Regions from separate parts of the Lentzea sp. NPDC092896 genome, predicted to be linked through region 3. Evidence: riboswitches for the same ligand, from Rfam matches in the RefSeq annotation. Region 3 holds a riboswitch; each other region holds the start of a gene.
The links. A riboswitch is a leader RNA that binds a small molecule or an ion and turns the genes downstream of it on or off. The one in region 3 is predicted to bind cobalamin.
Positions count from the first base shown of each region.

Region 1: linked by a shared signal. The riboswitch ahead of ACIQF0_RS20880 (FecCD family ABC transporter permease) and the one ahead of metE (5-methyltetrahydropteroyltriglutamate--homocysteine S-methyltransferase) in region 3 are both predicted to bind cobalamin.
Region 2: linked by a shared signal. The riboswitch ahead of ACIQF0_RS10120 (prenyltransferase/squalene oxidase repeat-containing protein) and the one ahead of metE (5-methyltetrahydropteroyltriglutamate--homocysteine S-methyltransferase) in region 3 are both predicted to bind cobalamin.

Region 1 covers NZ_JBIVPX010000004.1:6,229-10,210, forward strand. The annotation lists gene ACIQF0_RS20870 (3-isopropylmalate dehydrogenase) at 1-751, shown strand, start outside; gene ACIQF0_RS20875 (YciI family protein) at 819-1,238, opposite strand; cobalamin riboswitch at 1,333-1,465, shown strand; gene ACIQF0_RS20880 (FecCD family ABC transporter permease) at 1,498-2,520, shown strand; gene ACIQF0_RS20885 (ABC transporter ATP-binding protein) at 2,520-3,260, shown strand; gene ACIQF0_RS20890 (ABC transporter substrate-binding protein) at 3,257-3,982, shown strand, end outside.
Region 2 covers NZ_JBIVPX010000001.1:2,284,823-2,288,804, reverse strand. The annotation lists gene ACIQF0_RS10125 (hypothetical protein) at 1-1,954, opposite strand, end outside; cobalamin riboswitch at 2,038-2,179, opposite strand; cobalamin riboswitch at 2,250-2,376, shown strand; gene ACIQF0_RS10120 (prenyltransferase/squalene oxidase repeat-containing protein) at 2,409-3,410, shown strand; gene ACIQF0_RS10115 (ribonucleotide-diphosphate reductase subunit beta) at 3,465-3,982, opposite strand, start outside.
Region 3 covers NZ_JBIVPX010000001.1:1,690,817-1,694,798, forward strand. The annotation lists gene metE (5-methyltetrahydropteroyltriglutamate--homocysteine S-methyltransferase) at 1-1,679, opposite strand, end outside; cobalamin riboswitch at 1,787-1,992, opposite strand; gene ACIQF0_RS07575 (TetR/AcrR family transcriptional regulator) at 1,991-2,551, opposite strand; gene ACIQF0_RS07580 (enoyl-CoA hydratase/isomerase family protein) at 2,626-3,366, shown strand; gene ACIQF0_RS07585 (AMP-binding protein) at 3,359-3,982, shown strand, end outside.

The sequences.
Region 1 (3,982 bases), on a different contig from region 3:
CCGCCCGGCTCGTCTCTACCCCGGTGTCCGCAGCCCGCTCGCGGACCCGCCGGAGATCGACATGGTGGTGGTCCGCGAGGGCACGGAAGGCCCGTACGCGGGCAACGGCGGCCTGCTCCGCAAGGACACGCCGCACGAGATCGCCACCGAGGTCTCGCTGAACACCTCGTTCGGCGTCGAGCGCGTGGTCCGGGACGCCTTCGCGCGTGCGTCGAACCGTCAGCGCCGGCACCTGACCTTGGTGCACAAGACGAACGTCCTCACGCACGCCGGCTCGTTGTGGTCGCGCGTCGTGGAGGAGGTCTCGCTGCAGCACCCGGACGTCACCGTGGCCTACCAGCACGTGGACGCGGCGACCATTCACATGGTCACCGACCCGGGCCGTTACGACGTGATCGTCACCGACAACCTGTTCGGCGACATCCTGACCGACCTCGCCGCCGCCGTCACGGGTGGCATCGGCCTGGCCGCGTCGGGAAACATGGACGTGACCCGTCGCAACCCGTCGATGTTCGAGCCGGTGCACGGTTCGGCGCCGGACATCGCGGGCCAGGGCATCGCGGACCCGACGGCCGCCGTGCTGTCGGTCGCGCTGCTGCTCGACCACCTCGGCGAGCACGAGTCGGCCCGCCGGATCGAGGCCTCCGTGGCCTTTGATCTCGCTACCAGGGACCACCAGTCGCCTGGGGCCACCTACGCCATCGGCGATCGTCTCGCGGCACTCGTGTCGTCGAACGTCCGCACTGGCTGAGGTTCATCCGCTCGACGTTTTGAAGCCCCGGCCGGACTTTCCGGCCGGGGCTTCGGCGTTCTCCGCGTCAGAGCTGGCCGTTGGCCTCACGCCACGCGCGCTCCTTCTTGATCCACTCGTTGTCCTGCGGGAACTCGTCGATCGTCGGCACGCGCCGGATCTCGGTCTTGAACCCCGGGCCGGTCAGCGGCATGCGCTTGGCCCACTCGATCGCTTCTTCCTTCGACGAGACGTTGAGCAGGTAGAAGCCGTTGAACAGCTCCTTGGTCTCGCCGTACGGGCCGTCCGTGACGACCGGCGGCTCGGCGGAGTAGTCCACGACGACGCCCTCGGACGGCTCGGACAGACCCTCGGCGGCCAGCAGCACACCGGCGCGGATCAGCTCCTCGTTGAACGCGCCGACCGTCTCCAGCATCTTGTCGAAGTCGACCTCGCCCATGTTCGCGAAGCCCTCGTCGGTGGCGCGCATGATCAGGATGTACTTCACGGTGGATCTCCTCGCTCGGTGTCTTCCTCGGTGACGTCCACAGGTCGAACGGACCGCGGGCCGGATCGACATCACACCCGAAAATTCTCGAACTTTCTGTTTCCGCAGGTAGGGTCGCCTCAGTCGTGCGTGGGGGAAGACCGGTCGAAGTCCGGCGCTGACCCGCAACGGTAGGTCTCCTGATCAGGAGACGAGCCCGAACACCCGCTCACGGTGACCGAGAAGTTCCGACTCCGCCGTGGACTGCGGGAAGGACCCAGTGCTCTCCAAGATCAGCGTGCTCGTCGGCGTGCTCGCCGTCAGTCTCGTCGCGGGCGTCGCGCTCGGCCCCGTCTCCGTTCCGTTCGACCTCACGCTCGAACTGCTGTGGGCGGCGCTGACCGGCGGCACGATCCCCGCCGACCTCGCCGGGCAGTACCACATCGTCTGGGACATCCGGCTTCCCCGAGTTCTGCTCGCGGCCGTCGTCGGCGCCGGCCTGAGCACGGTCGGCGTCGCCATCCAGGCGATGGTCCGCAACGCGTTGGCAGACCCGTACGTGCTCGGCATCTCGTCGGGCGCGAGCGTGGGCGCGACGGCGGTGGCGACGCTCGGCATCCTGTCCGGCCTCGGCGTCTACGCGTTGTCGGTGGGAGCGTTCCTGACCGGTCTCGGCGCTACCGCCCTGGTCTACATCACCGCACGCACGAGCCGAGGGCTCACACCGTTGCGGCTCGTGTTGACCGGGACGGCGCTGGCGTACGGGTTCTCCGCCGTGGCGATGCTGCTGGTGTTCCAGGCACCGCGCGGTGAGGCGGCGCGGGCCGCGATGTTCTGGTTGCTCGGCAGCCTCGGCGGGGCGAACTGGCAGTCGCTGCCGGTCGCCGCCGTGGTGACCGCGGCCGGCATCGTCTACCTGGCGACCAAGGCGCGGCAGCTCAACGCGCTGGCGATGGGCGACGAGACCGCGACCACGCTCGGCGTGGCGGTCAACCGGTTCCGCACGCACCTGTTCATCGTCACCGCGGCCATGACCGGTGTGCTGGTGGCGGTCAGCGGTGCCGTCGGGTTCGTCGGACTGATGCTGCCGCACCTGACGCGCATGGTAGTGGGCGCCGACCACCGCAAGGTCCTGGCGCTCGCACCGCTGGCCGGAGCGTCGTTCCTGGTCTGGGTGGACGTGGCCGCGCGCATGCTCGCGGCACCGGAGGAACTCCCGCTCGGCGTCATCACGGCCGCGCTCGGCGTGCCTTGCTTCATCTTCCTGATGCGTCGCAAGTCCTACGTCTTCGGAGGCCGCTGATGCGCGTCGAGCTGAACGACGTCGCCGTCCGGAACATCATCTCCGACGTTTCTTTGCACGCCTCTGGCGAGGTTGTCGGCATCGTGGGCCCGAACGGCAGCGGCAAGTCCACGACGCTGCGCTGCGTGTACCGGGCGTTGAAGCCCGACGCCGGCACTGTGCTGCTCGACGGCTCGAACGTCCACAAGCGACATGATGTCGCCCGCCACCTCGCGGCGTTGACCCAGGAGTCGCAGGTCGAGTTCGACTTCACGGTCACCGAGGTCGTGGAGATGGGCCGGCTGCCGCACGACCGTGATCCGGTCCGCGACTCTCGGGTGGTGGCCGAGGCACTGTCCACGGTGGACGTTTCACATCTCGCTTCGCGCAGCTTCCTCAGTTTGTCCGGTGGTGAGCGACAGCGCGTGCTCATCGCCCGCGCGATCGCCCAGGAGCCGCGGGTGCTCGTGCTGGACGAGCCCACGAACCATCTCGACATTCGCCATCAGCTCGATGTTCTCCAGCTCACGCGTGGGCTGGGGATCACGGTGCTGACGGTTCTGCACGACCTGAACCTCGCTGCTTCCTTCTGCGACCGGCTGTACGTGTTGGACGAAGGACGGATCGTCGCGTCCGGCACACCGGCGGAGGTTCTCGTGCCTGAACTGATCGCCAAGGTTTTCCACGTCACCGCGCACGTCGTGCGGCATCCGACCACGGGAGTTCCCCAGCTCCTGTTCGATCAGGAGGTCACCCCTTGAGAACCGTTGTCCTTGCCGCTGTGCTGTTGGTCTCCGGCTGCGGCGCCACGGTCGCCCAGGACACCTCCGCGTCCGACCCCGTGACGGTCACGAACTGTGGTCAGCAGGTCACGTTCGACAAGATTCCGTCCAAAGTGGTCACCAACGACACCGGGATCACCGAGTTGATGTTCGCGCTGGGACTCAAGGACCGGATGGCGGGTTACGTCATCAGCGGCGTGGACTCCGTCGACGTGCGCACCTCGCCGTGGAAGGCCGACTTCGGGAGCGTGAAGCATCTGTCCGACAAGGTCTCCAAGGAGGTCGTGCAGGGCGCGAACGCCGATCTGGTCTTCGCCGGCTGGAACTACGGGTTCAGCGAGAGCACCGGGTTCACGCCGGACGCGTTGAAGGCGTTGGGGATCGGGACCTACCAGCTGACTGAGGCCTGTCGGAACGGGGTGGGCAAGCAGCGCGGCATCATGCCCGCGTTGGACGCGCTGTACACGGACCTGCGCAACCTCGGGAAGATCTTCCGGGTCGAGGCCAAGGCTGAGGAGCTCGTGAAGGGGTATCAGGAGCAGATCGCCCGTGCCGGGAAGTTGATGGAGGGGAAGCCTCGGCCGAAGGTGTTCCTGTACGACAGCGGGCAGGACCAGCCGTTCACGTCCGGGAAGAACGCCGCGCCTCAGGACGTGATCTCGAAGGCGGGTGGGGACAACATCTTCGGGGATTTGAACGAC
Region 2 (3,982 bases), 590 kb from region 3:
GCGCGTCCTCGGTGAACGGCCTGCTGTTCAGCGCGGTGACCGCGGCGGCGGTGGAGGCGAGATCGCCGTCCTCGCAGTCCGCGTCGTCCATGCGTTCCGGGAACGTGCCGTCCTCGCACTGACGGGCGGCCAGCGCCTCGATCGCCTGGCCGGGGTCGGCGACGGTGGCGAGCACCGCCCAGGTGTGGCGGCGGACGGAGTCCGCGGAGTCCGCGAACGAGCCGGTGTCGGTGAACAGACCGTCCGCGCCCCGCAGTGCCGCCAGGTCGGCGCGCAGCCGGTTCGCGAGGTCGTCGGACTTCTGGAACTGGGCGAGGACGACGAGTTTCGCGAGCGGTTCGGCGTAGGCGGCCTCACCGGTCTCCTGCCCGGCGCCGTGCGCGTAGGCGTTGACCGCGTCCGGCGTCAGCAGGAACTCCGAGGCCTTCTTCGCGGCGTCCGGCTGCTCGCCCAGCGCGTGCAGGGCCAGCACCAGGTCCGCGGTCGCGTCGTAGTCGACGTAGGTCCTGTCGTTCTCGGTGACCTCGACGTGGTCGCCGCGCACGAGCTTGTTGGCCAGGTACGCGCCGAGCTTCGCGGCGGACGTCTTCGCGGCCGGTTGCACGGTCTTCGGCGCCGGGGCGGGCTGGCGGACCACGGCCTTCGGTTTGGTCGTCGGTGTGGGCGCTCTGACGGTGGTGGTCTCGGTCTTGGTGTGCACCGGTGGTGGCGTGGTGCCCTGTGCCGCCGTGGTCGTAGTCGTCGCCGGGGTGCTGCTCGCGGTGGTGGTCGGGGTCGGCTCGGGCACGTCGCCCTTGGCCAGCGCGTACAACCCGATCTGCGACAACCCGAGCGAGGCCTGCGCGCTCGCCCTGATCCACGTGTCGATGCCGGAGATGCCGCCGGTGCGCGCCGCCTGGTACGAGGCCGGGTCGTACGCGATCGCACCGATCTGCCCGGCCAGCGCGGTACCCGAGTCGGACGCGCCGGCCTGTGCGGACTTCAGGAACTCGACGCCCCTGCCGACCTCAGCACCCGCGCCGCCCGCGTCCGCGAGCGCCTGCACGATCAGGCCGGTGCTGTTGGTGTTCGGCGCCTCGGTCCCGACACCGCCACCCCAGCCACCACCGGCGGACTGGTTGTTCTTCAGCCACGTCACGGTCCTCGCGATCGGCTCGTCGAGCCCGGCCGCCCCGGCGCGCTTCGCCGCGAGCATGGCCGACAGCGCGAGGCCCGTCGCGTCACCGTCCGGCGCCGACGAGCCGTCGGCCTTCCCCTCGTCACAGGAGGACACCTTGAGGCCCTCAGGTCCCTGGACGTACCCGAAGAAGATCCGGAAGTAGCCCTCGGAACACTGCTGCGTCACCATCTTGTCGATGGCGGGCTGGTCGTTCTCCCCCGCCACCGCCAGGCCGATCACGGCGAGGGACTGGCCGAACATGTTGGCGTTGTTGTTCACCATGTCCGCCCACTCGGGGTTCTTCGAGTAGTCGCTGATCCGGCCGGCGTCGACGCCCGAGCGCCGGATCGCCGCCTTCGTCTCGGCGACCATGTCGTGGCCGTCGAAGGCACGCGGATCACGGCCGGAGATCTGCGCGGCGAGCAGGGTCTTGGCCACCGCGCCGCCGACGACGATCTGGTCGAAGCCCTGGCCGGGAGCGAGGCCGTCCCAGGTGAAGTAGTCGGTGACGTGTCCCTGGTCGTCCAGGAACTTCATGATCGGCTCGGCGAGCGCGCCGTCACCGGAGGCGTGCATCGCGAAGACCAGGTCGAGCATCAGGCCGTGGTCGGGCAGCTCGCCGCCGAGCGGGTTCTCCAGGGTGCCGTCGGGTCGCAGCTGGTGGGAGAGCCACACGGAGCTGGAGTGGGCGGCGTCGCGATCTCCCGCGGCGGCCGCGGTTCCGGCGATCGTCGTGGCGATCAGGCCCGCGCCGACGGCGAACGCCAGTGCGGCCAGGCTCCTGCGCCGGGTCATTTCTCTCCCCCTCCTCGTGCTGCTCGAGGAGAGGAGACGACGCGGGGCGCCGGCAGCCACCCCTGCGTTTCGCGACAGCGGTCGGTCCGTTCACCCCGCCCGGATGGTGACCCGACTCGCCACTGAAACCAGTGGCCCACGGTTGCGCGACAGTGCCGGATTCCGACCGGCTTCCCCGTCACGGGCGAGGTATGAAGTTGTCGAGCCGAGCGAGGTTAACACCTGGAAACCGCTGTTCGGCACCGCCTTCGGGGTCGGAGGCGAGCGTCACATCCGTACCCGGTACGGGGCCTTGCGCGGCATGAGAACCTGTTGGGCGTTCAGCGCGGCGCGGGGGAAGTCCGGTGAGAATCCGGCGCTGTCCCGCAACGGTGTGCCCTCCGCGGCAAGCCCGGTCACCCGCATCGCGCGGTGTTCACCAACTCCTGTCGTGGAAGTGCGGGAAAGGGTTCTCATGAGACGTCTGGTGCTCGCTGCTGTCCTGATGCTGGGCATTGGCACCGCTGCCACCCCCGCGGTGGCGGCCACGCACAACAAGTCCGGCGCCGCCGCGGGCTGGCTCGCCCGGCAACTGGTCGACGGCGAACGGTTCGAGGCCGACTTCGGCGGCCAGAAGTTCCCCGACCAGGGCCTGACGATCGACGCGATCTTCGCGTTCGCCGCCGCCCGTTCCTCGGACACCAACGCCGAGAAGGCCATCACGTGGCTGGCGAAGCCGGAGATCACCACCGGCTACGTCGGCTCCGGCACCGAGGCCTACGCGGGCGCGCACGCCAAGCTGTTGCTGGCGGCGAAGGTGCGACACAAGAACGGCAACGCTTTCGGCGGTGTCGACCTGGAAGCCGGTCTGCGCGGCCTGCTCGCGCCGTCGGGGAGGTTCTCCGACCGGTCGGACTTCGGTGACTTCTCCAACGCCTTCACCCAGTCCCTGGCGCTGATCGCCCTCGACCGCACGCCGGCCGGCTCGCCCGCGTCGGCCAAGGCCTTCCTCGCCGGAACCCAGTGCCCCGACGGGGGTTTCCCGCTGAACTTCGGTCAGACCCCGTGCGCCAGTGACGTCGACTCGACCGCGCTGGTCGTGCAGGCGTTGCGCGCCACCGGTGACAACGTCAACGCCGCCGAAGGCACCGCCTGGCTCGCGTCGAAGCAGAACGCCGACGGCGGTTTCTCCGTCGGCGCCAACGCTTCCAACGCCAACAGCACCGGCCTGGCCGCGCAGGCGCTGGCCGGTCACCGCCCTGCGGCCGCGACGCAGGCGCGTCAGTTCCTGCGTTCGCTCGCGGTCGGCTGTGCGGGTGCCGTCGCGGACCGAGGCGCGATCGCCTACGACGCAACGGGATTCGACCAGGCGACCGCTCCACGTGCCACGGCTCAGGCGGTGCTCGGCCTGACCGGGGTCAAGCTCGCGAACCTCGACGGCGGAGGCAACCCCGCCGCGCCGACGCTCGCCTGCTGACGAAGCGGTGCCCCTGACCGGAGTTCCCGGCCAGGGGCACCGCACCCGCACGACTCAGAAGTCCTCGTCGAACGCCACCGTGCCGGTCACACCGACCTGGTAGGCCGAAACCCGGCGCTCGAAGAAGTTCGACAGCTCCTGCACGTCCTGCAGCTCCATGAACGCGAACGGGTTCTTGGAACCGTAGATCGGCTCGATGCCGAGCACCTGCAGCCGCCGGTCCGCGACATGCTCCAAATAGGACCGCATGTCCGCCACCGACATGCCGGCGACACCGCCGCCGAGCAGGTCCTCCGCGAACTGCACCTCGGCGTCGACGGCCTCGCGCAGCATCTGCTTGACCTCCTCGTACAAGGAGTCGTCGAACAGGTCCGGCTCCTCGCGGCGCACGGTGTCCACGACGTCGAACGCGAACGCCATGTGCATCGACTCGTCGCGGAACACCCAGTTGGTGCCCGACGCGAGGCCGTTCAAGAGCCCGCGCGACCGCAGGAAGTAGACGTAGGCGAAGGCGCCGTAGAAGAACAGGCCCTCGATGCACGCCGCGAAGCAGATCAGGTTGAGCAGGAACG
Region 3 (3,982 bases):
GCCAGCGGCTGGTCGTCGCGGACGAACGACCACGCGAGGATCGTCACCGGGCCGGTCAGCATTCCCTTGACCGGCTTGGACGTCAGCGACTGCGCGTAGGTGCTCCACGGCACCGTCATCGGCTTCGGGCGGGACACGTCGCCGTGGATGATCGGCGGCCGCACGCACCGCGACCCGTACGACTGCACCCACGCGAACTGCGTGCTGGCGAAGCCTTCCAGGTGCTCGGCGAAGTACTGGACCATGTCGTTGCGCTCGGGTTCACCGTGCACCAGCACGTCCAGGCCGATGTCCTCCTGCAGATCGATCACGCGACCGATCTCGTCCCGCATCCGCTGTCCGTACTCGTCCTCGGTGATCTCACCGCTGCGCACGGCCGCACGCGCCTTGCGGATGTCACCGGTCTGCGGGAACGACCCGATCGTCGTGGTCGCGAGCGGCGGCAACCCGAGCCGGGCCTGCTGGGCGGCGGCACGCTCCTCGTACGGGGAGCGAAGACTGTGCTCCGGCCGCAACGACTCGATGCGCGCCCGGACGTGGTCGTCGCGGCGCGGGCTGGGCACCTGGCGCTTCGCCTCGTCGGCCCAGGCACCGTCGGCTCCGCCGCGCAAAGCCCTGCCCAGCACCACGATCTCGCGCACCTTCTGCCGGGCGAACGCGAGCCGCGCCCGCACGTCCGGCTCCAGGTCCTCGGCCTCCAGGTCGTACGGCACGTGCAGCAGCGTGGAGGACGACGACACGACGACCTCGTTCGCGAAGCCCAGCAACGTCGCGGCCTTCGCCAGCGCGGCGTGCAGATCGGTGCGCCACACGTTGCGGCCGTCGACCAGGCCGGCCACCAGGATCTTGTCGCGCAACGCGGGGATCGCGACCGACGTGTCCGGTGCGCTGACCAGGTCGAGGCCGATCGCCTCGACCTGCGACTCGGCCAGGATCGGCAACGCCTCGCCGAGGCCGCCGTAATAGCCGGTGACCAGCAGCTTCGGCCTGCCGGGCAGTCCGCTGAGCGTCCGGTACGCGCGGCGCAACGCGTTCAGGTCGGCCGGTGTGCGGTCGGCGGCGAACGCCGGTTCGTCGATCTGCACCCACTCGACGCCTTCGACGCGCAGGCGGCCGAGCAGTTCGACGTACGCCTCCAGCAGGCGGTCGAGCAGTGCCAGCGGTTCGAAGCCGGGCACCGTGCTCTTGGCCAGCAACAGGTACGTCACCGGGCCGAGCAGCACCGGCCGGGTCGTGACGCCGAGTTCGAGCGCCTCGCGGTACTCGGCGATCGGCTTGTCGCCGGCCAGCCGGAACTCGGTGTCCGGGCCCAGTTCCGGCACCAGGTAGTGGTAGTTCGTGTCGAACCACTTCGTCAGTTCCAGGGCCGCGGCGCCGTCCCGGCCGCGGGCCGCCGCGAAGTAGGTGTCCAGTTCGGACAGTCCGAGGTCGCGGAACCGCTGGGGGATCGCGTCGAACAGCAACGACGTGTCGAGCACCTGGTCGTAGAACGAGAAGGTGTTCGACGGAACGGAGTCCAGTTCGGACAGTTCGGCCCAGGTCTGCGCCCTGAGCTGCTTCGCCGTCTCCCGCAGGGCGGCCTCGTCGATCTTCCCGGCCCAGTACTGCTCGACCGCGCGCTTCAGTTCGCGCTTCGGTCCGATGCGGGGGTAGCCGAAAACAGTGCTGCCAATGGTCACAGGCTCTCTCCTCGCGAGCGTGCGGAAGCACCGGAGACACGCGAGCAGGACGGCACGCAGCCGCGCCCGTCAGCCCGCCCGAGAGGCTCCGGAGCACCGCGCACCGGGTCGGCGCGCGGACCGGCGGCAGGTCTTCGGACTCGTGGGCGTCTCGCTGGCTCCTACCGGCCGTCGCTTCCCAGATCTGGCAGACCCAGTGCTTCTGACGGCTTTCGTTCCCACTCACCGCTGCGGGGCAGTCCCGGACTCGCACCGGGTTCCCTTTTGCTCCACCCGGAACGAGCCCGGGTGAACCGCTGGCAGGACCGACACTAGCGGGCCGCGCCGAGCATGCCCAGCGCCATAGCCGCGTACTGAATGGTGAGATCACTCAACTTGACCGGCCCCGCGGGGGAGTACCACCGCGAGACGCCGCTGCACATCTCCAGCAACGCGAGCCGCGCGACGCTCGGATCGGCGACCGTCAGCTTGCGCGCCTTCACGCCGTCGTCGATCGCGTCCTGCCAGAAGCGCTCGTAGCGGTCGCGCAACGCCACGATCTCCTCGCGGCGCTCGCCGGTCAGCGCGCGCATCTCGCCGTCCACCACCGCTGTCTCGCGCGGCTTCTCGGCGTGCGCCTGCACGTGCATCTTGACCAACGAGACAAGACGGTCCGTCTCGTCACCGGTGATCTGCTCGGCCTTGCCGATCAGCTCGGTCAGGCTCGTGCGCATGATCTCGACCAGCAGGTCTTCCTTGGTGCCCATGTAGTGGTAGAGCGTCGCCGACGACAGGCCGGCGGCCTGGGCGAGGTCGCGGATGCCGGTGCCGTGGAAGCCGCGCTCGGCGAACAACCGCACGGCCGCCTCGCGGACCCGTTCCTCCGTCGTCATGCTGCCTCCCTTGACCGGCCCGACTCGCTCACTCTAGCGTCAGTCCCGATCGATCGATCGATCGAAGGGGAGAGATGACCGTCGACTACTCCTGTGCCGAGGGCATCGCGCAGGTGCACCTGAACCGTCCGGAACGGCTCAACGCCGTGGTCCCGGCGCTGGTCGAGGACCTGCTGGCCGCGTTCGCGCGGGCAGGTGAGGACCAGGCGCGGGTGATCGTGCTGGCGGGCCGCGGCAGGGCGTTCTGCGCCGGCCACGACCTGAAGGAGCCGGTTCCGGTCGAGACCGAGGAGCAGACGCGAGCCCGGTTGGAGCGCATTCAGGACGTCACCCGCGCGATCCGCGACTTCCCCGGCATCGTGATCGCCGCGGTGCACGGCTACGCGCTCGGTGCGGGCGCCGAGTTCGCGCTGGGCTGCGATCTGGTCGTGGCGCAGACCAGCGCGCAGTTCGGATTTCCCGAGGTCGGCGTCGGGCTCAGCGTCACCGGTGGGATCTCCAGCCTGCTGCCTCGGATCGTCGGTCTGGCGCGTGCCAAGGAGATGCTCCTGCTCGGCGAACGAATTCACCCTCCGCGCGCGTACGAGTTGGGGTTGATCAACTCCTACGCGCTGAACCACGAGAAGCACGCGATGAAGCTCGCGCGCCGCATCGCCGCCCAGCCGCCGGTCGCCGCCGGGCTCGCGAAACGAGCGCTCGACCTGGGTGTGGACTCGACGCTGGAGCAGGCGATGGCGACCGAGGTCGACCACGCGATCGTCACGAGCCTGTCCGGCGAGGGGGACGAGCCCCGGGAGGAGTTCGGCCGTGGCTGACCTCATCTCCGCATTGCGAACGGCCGTGACTCGGTGGCCGGACAAGACCGCGTGGACGTTCGATCCCGGCGGCTCGTTCACCTTCGCCGAGATCGACGCGCTGTCGGACGGGTACGCGCAGGCGTTGCGGGACAACGGGATCCGTGCGGGTGACCGGGTCGCGATCATGCTGCGCAACGTGCCGGAGTTCCCGCTGGTGTGGTTCGCGCTGATCAAGCTCGGTGCCACGGCCGTACCGCTCAACGTCAAGTACCGCTCGGTCGACGCCTCGCACGTGCTGACCACCTCGCAGGCCGTCGCCGTCGTCAGCACCGAGGAGTTCCGGCCGCTGCTCGCTGATCACCTGGTGCATTACGTCGAGGAGCTGGAGCCCGTCGACGGGTTCGTGCAGGGAGAGGTGTCCGCGCCGGTCAGCCTGCAGTTCACCTCGGGCACCACGGGCAAGCCGAAGGCGTGCGTGCTGTCGCACACCTACTGGCTGACGCTCGGCGGCAGCCTGGTCGAGCACTTCCCGCAGCTGAACTCCGACGACGTGATGCTGACAGCGCAACCGTTCCACTACATCGATCCACAGTGGAACGTCGTCGCGGCACTGCTGGCCGGTGCGCGTCTCGTG